2 regions of the Paenibacillus sp. OK060 genome follow, and region 1 is predicted to be linked to the other one. Evidence: riboswitches for the same ligand, from Rfam matches in the RefSeq annotation. Region 1 holds a riboswitch; the other holds the start of a gene.
The links. A riboswitch is a leader RNA that binds a small molecule or an ion and turns the genes downstream of it on or off. The one in region 1 is predicted to bind thiamine pyrophosphate.
Positions count from the first base shown of each region.

Region 2: linked by a shared signal. The riboswitch ahead of BLS14_RS09155 (thiamine phosphate synthase) and the one ahead of BLS14_RS15305 (ECF transporter S component) in region 1 are both predicted to bind thiamine pyrophosphate.

Region 1 covers NZ_FNFR01000004.1:15,253-19,893, reverse strand. Annotated here, with positions in the region: gene BLS14_RS15315 (energy-coupling factor transporter transmembrane component T family protein) at 1-542, opposite strand, end outside; gene BLS14_RS15310 (ATP-binding cassette domain-containing protein) at 517-1,563, opposite strand; partial or broken gene BLS14_RS33565 (ATP-binding cassette domain-containing protein) at 1,585-1,935, opposite strand; gene BLS14_RS15305 (ECF transporter S component) at 2,026-2,619, opposite strand; TPP riboswitch at 2,861-2,971, opposite strand; gene BLS14_RS15300 (pectate lyase) at 3,285-3,953, opposite strand; gene BLS14_RS15295 (radical SAM/SPASM domain-containing protein) at 4,319-4,641, opposite strand, start outside.
Region 2 covers NZ_FNFR01000002.1:649,205-653,845, reverse strand. Annotated here, with positions in the region: gene BLS14_RS09160 (ABC-F family ATP-binding cassette domain-containing protein) at 1-1,103, shown strand, start outside; TPP riboswitch at 1,237-1,346, shown strand; gene BLS14_RS09155 (thiamine phosphate synthase) at 1,638-2,255, shown strand; gene thiO (glycine oxidase ThiO) at 2,260-3,489, shown strand; gene thiS (sulfur carrier protein ThiS) at 3,486-3,689, shown strand; gene BLS14_RS09140 (thiazole synthase) at 3,693-4,460, shown strand; gene BLS14_RS09135 (MoeB/ThiF family adenylyltransferase) at 4,457-4,641, shown strand, end outside.

The DNA.
Region 1 (4,641 bases):
CGGGAACCATGCTGCCTCGTTCCCCGAATGCGGATGGCATAACGCAGCGTCTGGAATTCATCCAGCAAAATCGGAATCATACGCATAGCCGCCAGAAAACTATAGGCATACTTGGGTGGGAGCCTCCACTGCTGCATGAGGGAATAAAAGAGACGGACAGGCTTGGTCGTCAGACCGAACAACAATCCAGCTGCCGCCATACTTAGGGAACGAAATCCTAGGTGCAACCCGCGGTAGAAGCTCTCTTCGGTAATATGAATCAATCCCCACTGAAACCAGGTGGTCTCCCCTTTACCAAACATGATCATACCTGTGGAAGTTGATATAAATACCAGAATGAACGGAGATGCATACAGCAATAATCTGGGCCATGCGTGACCTGTCCAGCCCAGCAGTAACAGCATGACAACTGCCACATTAGCCATTACATTCAGGTTGTGAATAAGGATGACGAAGACAAACAGCAATGTCAGGAAAATCATTTTCAACCCCGGATTCACCGCGTGAAGCCAAGTCTCACGATGAGGAAACGAGAGCTGCATCCGTTAACCTCCCCTCATGCACCGTCCAGATCCGGGTGCAATAACGCTTCACGATTTCACGGTCATGTGTAACCATCACAATGGCGGTCCCTTCACGCCGCAGCCATTCCAGCTGTGATAACATGGCAAAAGTATTCCGCGCATCCTGTCCAAAGGTAGGTTCATCCAGTAACAAAATACGCTGTTCCCGTACCAGAGCTGATGCTACACTCAGTCGTCGTTTCTGTCCCATCGACAATTGGTATGGATGCCTGCCGGACAGCTCACTCAGTCCGAATTGCTCCAGCATATTATCGGTTTTGATAACTCTTTCTTCGGCAGTTAACTTGCCGCTCAGCAAGGAGAATCCCACTTCATCCCGGACTGTATTGGTCACGAATTGAAATTCAGGATTCTGGAATACAAAGGCAATGTGATCTGCAAGCTGCTCGGTTTTTCCGGCCGATTGTCCTTCCACAACATAATGACCTGTCGTTTTTAGAATATTCATTATGGATAGCAATAACGAACTTTTACCTGCCCCGTTAGCCCCGACAATCCCCACCCAATCTCCGTGCCATACCTTGGCCTGTTCCACCTGAATGAAAGGTGTTTTTCCGCGCCATCCGGTGAATTGCTGCATTTCCAGGGCTGGTTGGGGCTGCGCAGAAGCTCGCTCCTCCTTGTTATCCATACTTTCAGTTTCTGTTGCCCCATAACGAATAAACTCTCCTGTGACCAACGTCTGTGCTTTCGTCTGCCCTCGCTCTTCCCAAACTCCTGGATACCAGATTCCGTATTCCCTGAGCATATTCCGCTCATCTGTAAATACCTGATTCGCCGGGCCATCTGACACAATCTTTCCTTCAGGCGACAATACGATGATTCGGTCTACCCACTCGACAATTTCATTAATTTTATGTTCCACGATAATGAGTGTTTTGTCCTGTGCAATCTGTTTCACCGTATCCCACACCTGAGAGGTTCCTTCATCATCCAACAGTGCCGTTGGTTCATCCAAAAAGAGTACGTCTGGCTCCATAGCCAGAATCGAAGCCATCGCAAGACGCTGCTTCATCCCCTGTGACATGGATTGAATGAGTGTTCGGTTATGTTCAAAGCATAACCCCACCTGTTCCAGATATCGATGGATAAGAGCAGGCATCTGCTCGCGTGGAATATTCCGGTTTTCCAGTACAAATGCAATCTCTTCATCCGTATATGACATACAGAACTGGGTATCCGGATCTTGAAAAACAATACCGGGCTGCTCAGGCACCTGAATGTCATCACATTTCATCGGAATCTCCACAGATCGCGGAATCAGACCACTCAGAATTTGCAACAAGGTTGATTTGCCAGAGCCGCTTGGTCCAAGCAACAACACTTTCTCCCCTTGACGCACAGAGAGAGACAAGCCTTGGAACACCAAGGCCTTCTCTCCCGGGAACTTACATCTTAGATTCGTAACACCTACCGCTTGCACATTCTCCACTTCATTCATCTAGTCCAGCGCCTCATAATCCTGCTTCGACACCGGTCTAAGGGATCGTGTTACACCTGTAAGCTCCAGCGCTTTGGCGAGATAATAGGTGAATACACCCGCAATCAGAATACTTCCAATGAAGCGGAATCCGATAAACAGCGTGTAGTTCCAAGCCGTGAGGGAATCAATGTACCCATACTGATAATCGAGTACAAGCGAAGCCGCTGCTGCACCAATAGCCGCAAGGCAGGTAACGAACAGATTGCTTTTCCGATACAGAAATGCGGCGAAGAAGATCTCTGCACCCAGCCCTTGCAGCAGCCCATACACCAGTGTCGACATGCCCCACTCACTACCTAGAAAAGCACTCACCGTTGATGCCGCAACTTCGGCCAGAATGGCTACACCCGGCTTGCGAATAATTACAAAGGCAAAGGTGCCCGCCATGAACCACATGCCGTAAATCATCTGCTCCGCATGAACGCCGAATGGCTTCATCAGATCATATGTAGGTCCCCATATTTTGTAGATCACCCCAAAGACTACCGCAATCACAATTGTTACCAAAATATCGGTTAACTTCAATCTGTTGCTGCCTACTGCTGTTGACATGTTCTCTACTTCCTTCCTCTGTTTCCCTAGATTTATAAAAAAAACAATAAAACAAACAAAAAAAGCCTCCCCGGTTCACAGGCAGGCCATACGCACAGTTTACAATTCTCACGATGCAACGCATTAGGCAGATATAGAGAAAGAAGAAAACAAACGACACCATCCCCGTCACATCAGAGAAATCCCGTTGCAACCAAGAAACGCTGACATTTATGTTCTATCCCTTATCACTTACCATTGCTCATCGCAAATTCATGTTCTCTACGCTGGCATTACCCAGATCAGATATACGGTCAGCAGCACAAGGCCGCTCTCTCAGCCCAACTTCATTGAGCACCCGGTTCACTTATTTCATTGCTTCTACTGTACAACACATGGGTATTTGTGACAATCCCGATAAGAAAAAATCAGTTTAAACTAGAAGAAAGAGTGATTAACTATATGTCTCATTTATGCGTCATATACCTCTGCTTCAAGAAATAACGTCTCTGTAATTCGTTACATCTCAGAAAGGTGCAAATGAGAGCGAATAATGTGTGCCAGGTTCATTAGACCAAGATAACGCGAACAAGGGATGTCCCCGTCATATTCATGAGGACATCCCCTTTAATTGTTATGCTTCATATCCTTTAGAGGAAAATTATTGAGAACCGGTAAGCTCTGTTTTAATATTGAGTATTCCCGGATTGACTTGTTTTGCCCGATGCAAAGCCTTTAAACAAGGTCGGTACTTTGGAGTAACGGGTATTTGTAATTTTCCCTTGCGATGTACTGCTGTCCGTACGCATAATAGAATCTTTGACATTGGAAATGTCTGAGTTGTCGAGCGTCATGTTCACGGCGAAGGTTGTTCCGCCATTCTGACGTACCAGCTTGCCAATATCGTCTGCACGGAAATTTTTAATGTTAATCGTTCCGGCTGCATTCATTTGAAATACTTTATCATAGGCCTTGTAAGCTGCACCACCAGTGATGTTAACCGTTCCGGCTAATTTCAGAGTCAGAGCGTCCTCACCGACATCCTCCCAAATCACATTTGAAATTGTGCAGTTACCGTAACAATGAACACCGTCAGCTGCAGGTGAACCGATAATCACATTTTTGAGCGTGGCGCCTGCCTCCAACCGAAATACCGGCTTCTGATCTTCCGCTTGAGATCCATCTCCCAGGGTGGAAGGGTTGGCTACATACGTTTGGCCTTTGCCATCAAAAGTTTCTCCCTTGGCTACAATAATCGTTGAGTTTACAACAGCAGGTGCAGCAAAAGCTGGAATTGCACCGAATAATGAAGCGACCAGACCCGCAGACAGCAGCAACGTCAACATTTTTTTCATAACTTAAATCCTCCCTTATTCTGATGAATTGGCGTACAAGCATAAGCTTGTCCTCAAGGAACCGATCAGAGGTGCACCTCCGGCTCGGAACCTACCCTGATCCTACCAAAAAAGGGATGTTACGATAATAATCATTAGCTTAGATATAGAAATGATAGCATTATGCCTGTGTTCTCGGCATTTTTTGCATCGTACTCCATTGTGTAATGTGCCGATCTCAACTTCGGGTATGCTTCTTTTACAACTTGTAATCTATGGCGATATGCTCCTTTATCGTTCTAGAAAAAACGAAAGACCACCTCATCTGTTTCCAGACAACGTGATCTCTATTATTTTGAATCTCATTTTATTTATTAAATTACGCTTTAAGCGCCGAACCGCTGACGATATCCGCACTTCCGACATAATTCCTCCACGGCTTCCCGTTTGGAGAAACCATAGAACAGATTGTTGGCTCGTTCACCATCCACAATCTCCGAGAACGATTTTTCATGAACGTTGCCCAAGTTAATGACACCTTCACCATCGAGACAGCAAGGTACCACAGTTCCATCGACAAGCACGGCTGCCTGACTACGAAGTGCATGACAGAAACCTTTACCATCATCTTCGGGTGCATCCAGACTCGGCCACTGGAATTCATGATCCTGATTCAGATACACATTCGGGGCAATTTTGACACCGCTCC
Region 2 (4,641 bases), on a different contig from region 1:
GATTGTCCGCCATCGGTCTAGATCGTGATGTGGCCGCGCTTAGTGGTGGTCAGCGTACGAAGGTATTGCTTGCCAAGCTTTTACTGGAGAAACCCACAGCTCTTTTGTTGGATGAGCCGACGAACTATCTCGATGTGGAACACATTGAATGGCTGACGCGTTACCTGAAGGATTACCCGTATGCGTTTATTCTGATTTCGCATGATACAGAGTTTATGAATGAGGTCGTTAACGTTATTTATCATCTGGAATTTGCCAAGTTGACGCGTTATGCAGCGAACTATAACAAATTCCTTGAAATGGCCGACATGAATAAGGCGCAACATATTGATGCTTATGAGAAACAGCAGGAGTTTATCAAGAAGCAGGAAGATTTCATTCAGCGGAACAAAGCCCGCGCTTCCACTTCCGGTCGTGCCAAGAGCCGTGAGAAGCAGCTCGGCAAGATTGAACGGATTGATCGTCCAGACGAAGCGGCCAAACCCACATTCAAATTCAAGGATGCCCGGGCGAGTAGTAAAACCGTCTTTGAGGGTATTGATTTTGAAATCGGATATTCATATGCATTATTGCCTAAAATGACGATGACGATTGAGCGTGGCGAGAAAATTGCCATTGTTGGATGTAACGGTGTAGGTAAATCCACACTGCTCAAGACGATCTTGGGGAAAATCCCACCAATTAGCGGTAAGACTTTCTTGGGGGACTATCTGGAAACAGCTTATTTCGAACAGGAAGTACGTGCAGGTAATATTACCCCGATCGAAGATGTGTGGAATGAGTTTTCTCATCTGACACAGAATGAAGTCCGGGGCCATCTCGCACGTTGTGGATTAAAAAATGAGCATATCACCCGCCCGCTTAACGCACTTAGTGGTGGTGAACAAGCCAAGGTTCGTTTATGTAAGCTTCTGATGCGTGAAAGTAACTGGATTTTGTTCGATGAGCCCACAAACCATTTGGATGTAACCGCAAAAGCAGAGCTGAAACGTGCCCTGCAGGAATTCAAGGGTACCGTGCTGCTCGTATCCCATGAACCTGAATTTTATGAAGGTTGGGTAACCAAAACGTGGGATGTTGAAGCTTGGTCCGACAAACAATAGTTTCTACGAAATTCTTCGCACCAGAAACAGCAACTTCGTTAACTACATGATTTCAGCAATGGTGAACAACGTAATTCATGGAAATGTACGGTGACAAAAAAAGGTGTCTATGGTAACATAGGCTACAGCTTCATATGAACACTAGGGGGGCCGCACGATGCGGCTGAGATGGAAGAATGCGATTCCGGACCCTTTGTACCTGATCTGGATCATACCAGCGTAGGGAAGTGGCGCGTTTCAGCTAATGACAAAGAGCTTTATCGTTGACTTTGCGATATGGCCTGCAAGATGAATCATGCAGTTCTATGTATACAGCGTTGCGACTATGGATGGTTTCTATAGTTGTTATGCGTTATGTATAGTGTAATTGCATGCGACAGTCATTCAGTTGATCCATGAATTTTAAATTCGTGGCCACTCCCCTACGGGAGTGGCTTTTTTGTTGTTGTATATCAGCTTAAATCATGCAAGAGGAGGGCGAATAGGACGGTAATCTTCCACGAACATGTAATAACAAGATCATTCGAACTGCATGTGGTTTCACCAGGTACAGGAGACTTGGGCTCTTTTCTGAATATTGCTAAGGGTATATGGCGGTGGGTCGATTATATCCACATTCGGGAAAAAAAGCTGACCCTTGAAGAACAGATGTATTGGGCGCAAGGTCTAAAAACACAAGGTGTTCCATCTGACCGAATCATTATGAATGGCTCAGATCAGCTGGATCAACATGCTTCAATTGGTGGTGTGCATTGGGGTCAAGCAGTTATTCACAGCTATGATAAGGATGAGTTGAGGACAGTCGATCGGCTGCGCGTAGGCATATCGGTTCATTCTCTGGAAGAAGCAAAAGTTGCAGAAAAACAGGGAGCGGATTATCTCTTTTATGGGCATGTCTATGCTTCAAATAGTAAACCGAATTGCGAACCCAGAGGGCTAAGTGCGTTGGCTGAGGTATGCTCTAATGTTTCGATTCCCGTGATCGCGATTGGCGGGATAAGACCTGAAAATATTGCTGCCATTCGAACTGCTGGTGCTAGAGGAGCCGCTGTGATTTCTACGATTTGGACGACCGATAAGCCGGAACTAGCTGCCGCTTCATTGCGACAGGCGATCACGGATTCAGACAAGTACGCCGAACCAAGGAGATGAGATCTTGAGAGAGGAAGCAAGAAGTCGAAGCAGGAATCGTTCAGGCTATCATCCAGGAATAGTTTCGGGAAGTAAAGTTGGAGCGGAAGTTCGAGGCAAGCTTCATGCAGAAACCATTATTGTAGGTGGAGGAGTTATCGGTTGTGCCATCGCATGTGAACTCGCTACTCGAGGCCATGACGTTCTTCTGGTTGAGCGGGCGCGGCTCGCTGGGGGAACTTCCTGTGCAGCCGCAGGCATGCTTGCTGCTGATAGTGAGGAATTCACTCATGCTGTAATGGCAAAGCTTGCAAGGCAGAGCAGAGCTTTGCTTCATGAGCAGAAGGAACGGATAAGTTCGCTTAGCGGAGTGGAAATGGGGCTGCAACAGCATGGCTTTATTACTCCTTTTCGTTCATACAGTGAAGTCAACAGTTACAAAAATAATCGATCGTCTACCTTATCTACAGAACATATTTGGTGGGATCGTGTCGCTGTCCAGCAGGAAGCATCATGGTTAAACAGGGATACGTATGGAGCATATTACAGACCTTCCGAGAGCGAGGTTCTTCCTGTCAACTTAACGCAGGCTTATGTCAGATCTGCTCAAGCCATGGGTGCAAGGGTGATGGAAGGTGTACAGGATGTCCGTTTGCATACTGATGTGAATGGAGTGCAAGGGATCGAGACTTCAATAGGAACGATGACATCGAGAAATGTCATTATTGCTACAGGGTTACATGGTGAAGAATTGATGAGACATGTGGGTCTGAAATCGCCTGTTTTACCAGTAAAGGGGGAGATTGCAGCCGTGCAGTTTTCTCCCCACCATGCCGGGTACAGGCCAGACAAAACGGTGTATGCAGAGGATATATATATTGTTCCCAAAGCCAATGGAGAAGTATGGATCGGTGCAACAAGCCTTCCTGGAAGAACAGACATGAAAGTTTCGGTACAAGGCATTCAGAAGCTGCTTGCAGCTGCAACAAACTGGGTACCTGGCATGAAGGAAGCACATTTTATCCGAGCGTGGGCTGGTGTCCGTCCTTCGACTCCAGATGGATTGCCCTATGTGGGGGCTTGTGATAGTGTACCGGGTTTATTCGCTGCTTTTGGACATTATCGTAACGGCATATTGCTTAGTGCGATTACAGGCAGCCTCATGGCTGACTTGATTTGTGGCAAAACTTCGGAAGAACTGGGGATTCAGGACCTTTGTCCAGAACGTTTGAACATAAAGGAGATGTTGCAGTGAACATCATTGTCAACGGACAAACCATGCAAATTGAAGATAGCTTAAATCGTGTAGACAAATTGCTCCATTCATTTAATTTGCAAGTAAAAACCGTCGTGGTTGAATTGAATCGTCAAATTTTAACGCGGGAATATCATGAAACGACGGCGTTAAGAGACGGAGACCGAATTGAAATTGTACATTTTGTGGGAGGCGGTTGAATTATGCTGAGGATTGGAAATTATACGTTTGAATCTAGATTGCTGCTGGGTACAGGCAAATTTTCGGACTTGGAAGTGCAGAGTCAGGCGGTTGAGGCTTCAGGTACGGATGTATTAACGTTCGCGGTTCGGCGTTTGAATCTGGAAGATCGGAACAAACAGCACTTTCTGGACACACTGGACTTGAAAAGGTATACCCTGCTTCCCAATACAGCGGGTGCTGCAACAGCAGAGGAAGCTGTGCGAATCGCTGAACTAGCTCGGGCTTCAGGACTTTGTGATATGATAAAAGTAGAAGTTATCGGCGATGGAATCACATTACTTCCTGACCCAATTGAAACCTATAAAGCTTGCGAGATCTTGCTTGAAAAGGGCTTTACGGTACTGCCTTATATCTCAGACGATGTTATTCTGGCCAAGCGATTGCAACTACTCGGCGTACATGCTGTTATGCCTGGGGCTTCACCCATAGGGGCAGGGAGAGGAATTATTAATCCCTATAATCTGGAGATTATTATTGAACAAGCCGTCGTTCCTGTTATTGTGGATGCAGGACTTCGAGCACCTAAAGATGCTGCTCATGCGATGGAGCTGGGAGCTGACGGTGTATTGTTGAATACGGCTGTCTCCGGATCCGGAGATCCGGTGAAGATGGCGAAGGCAATGCGAATGGGGGTTGAAGCAGGCAGACTGGCTTATGAGGCAGGCATGATTCCCGTTAAGCGCTATGCAGCAGCGAGTAGTCCGGCGGAAGGAATGGTTCATACATGACTAATCAGACACGATCTTCTGAACAGGGAGACCGCTATTCCAGACAGGAACGGTATGCACCTATCGGTAAGGAAGGTCAGCATAGATTGAATAACAGCAAAGTATTAATTGTTGGAGCGGGCGCGCTTGGTACGGGTATTGCGGAAACATTGGTACGTTCAGGAATTGGCCATATTACTAT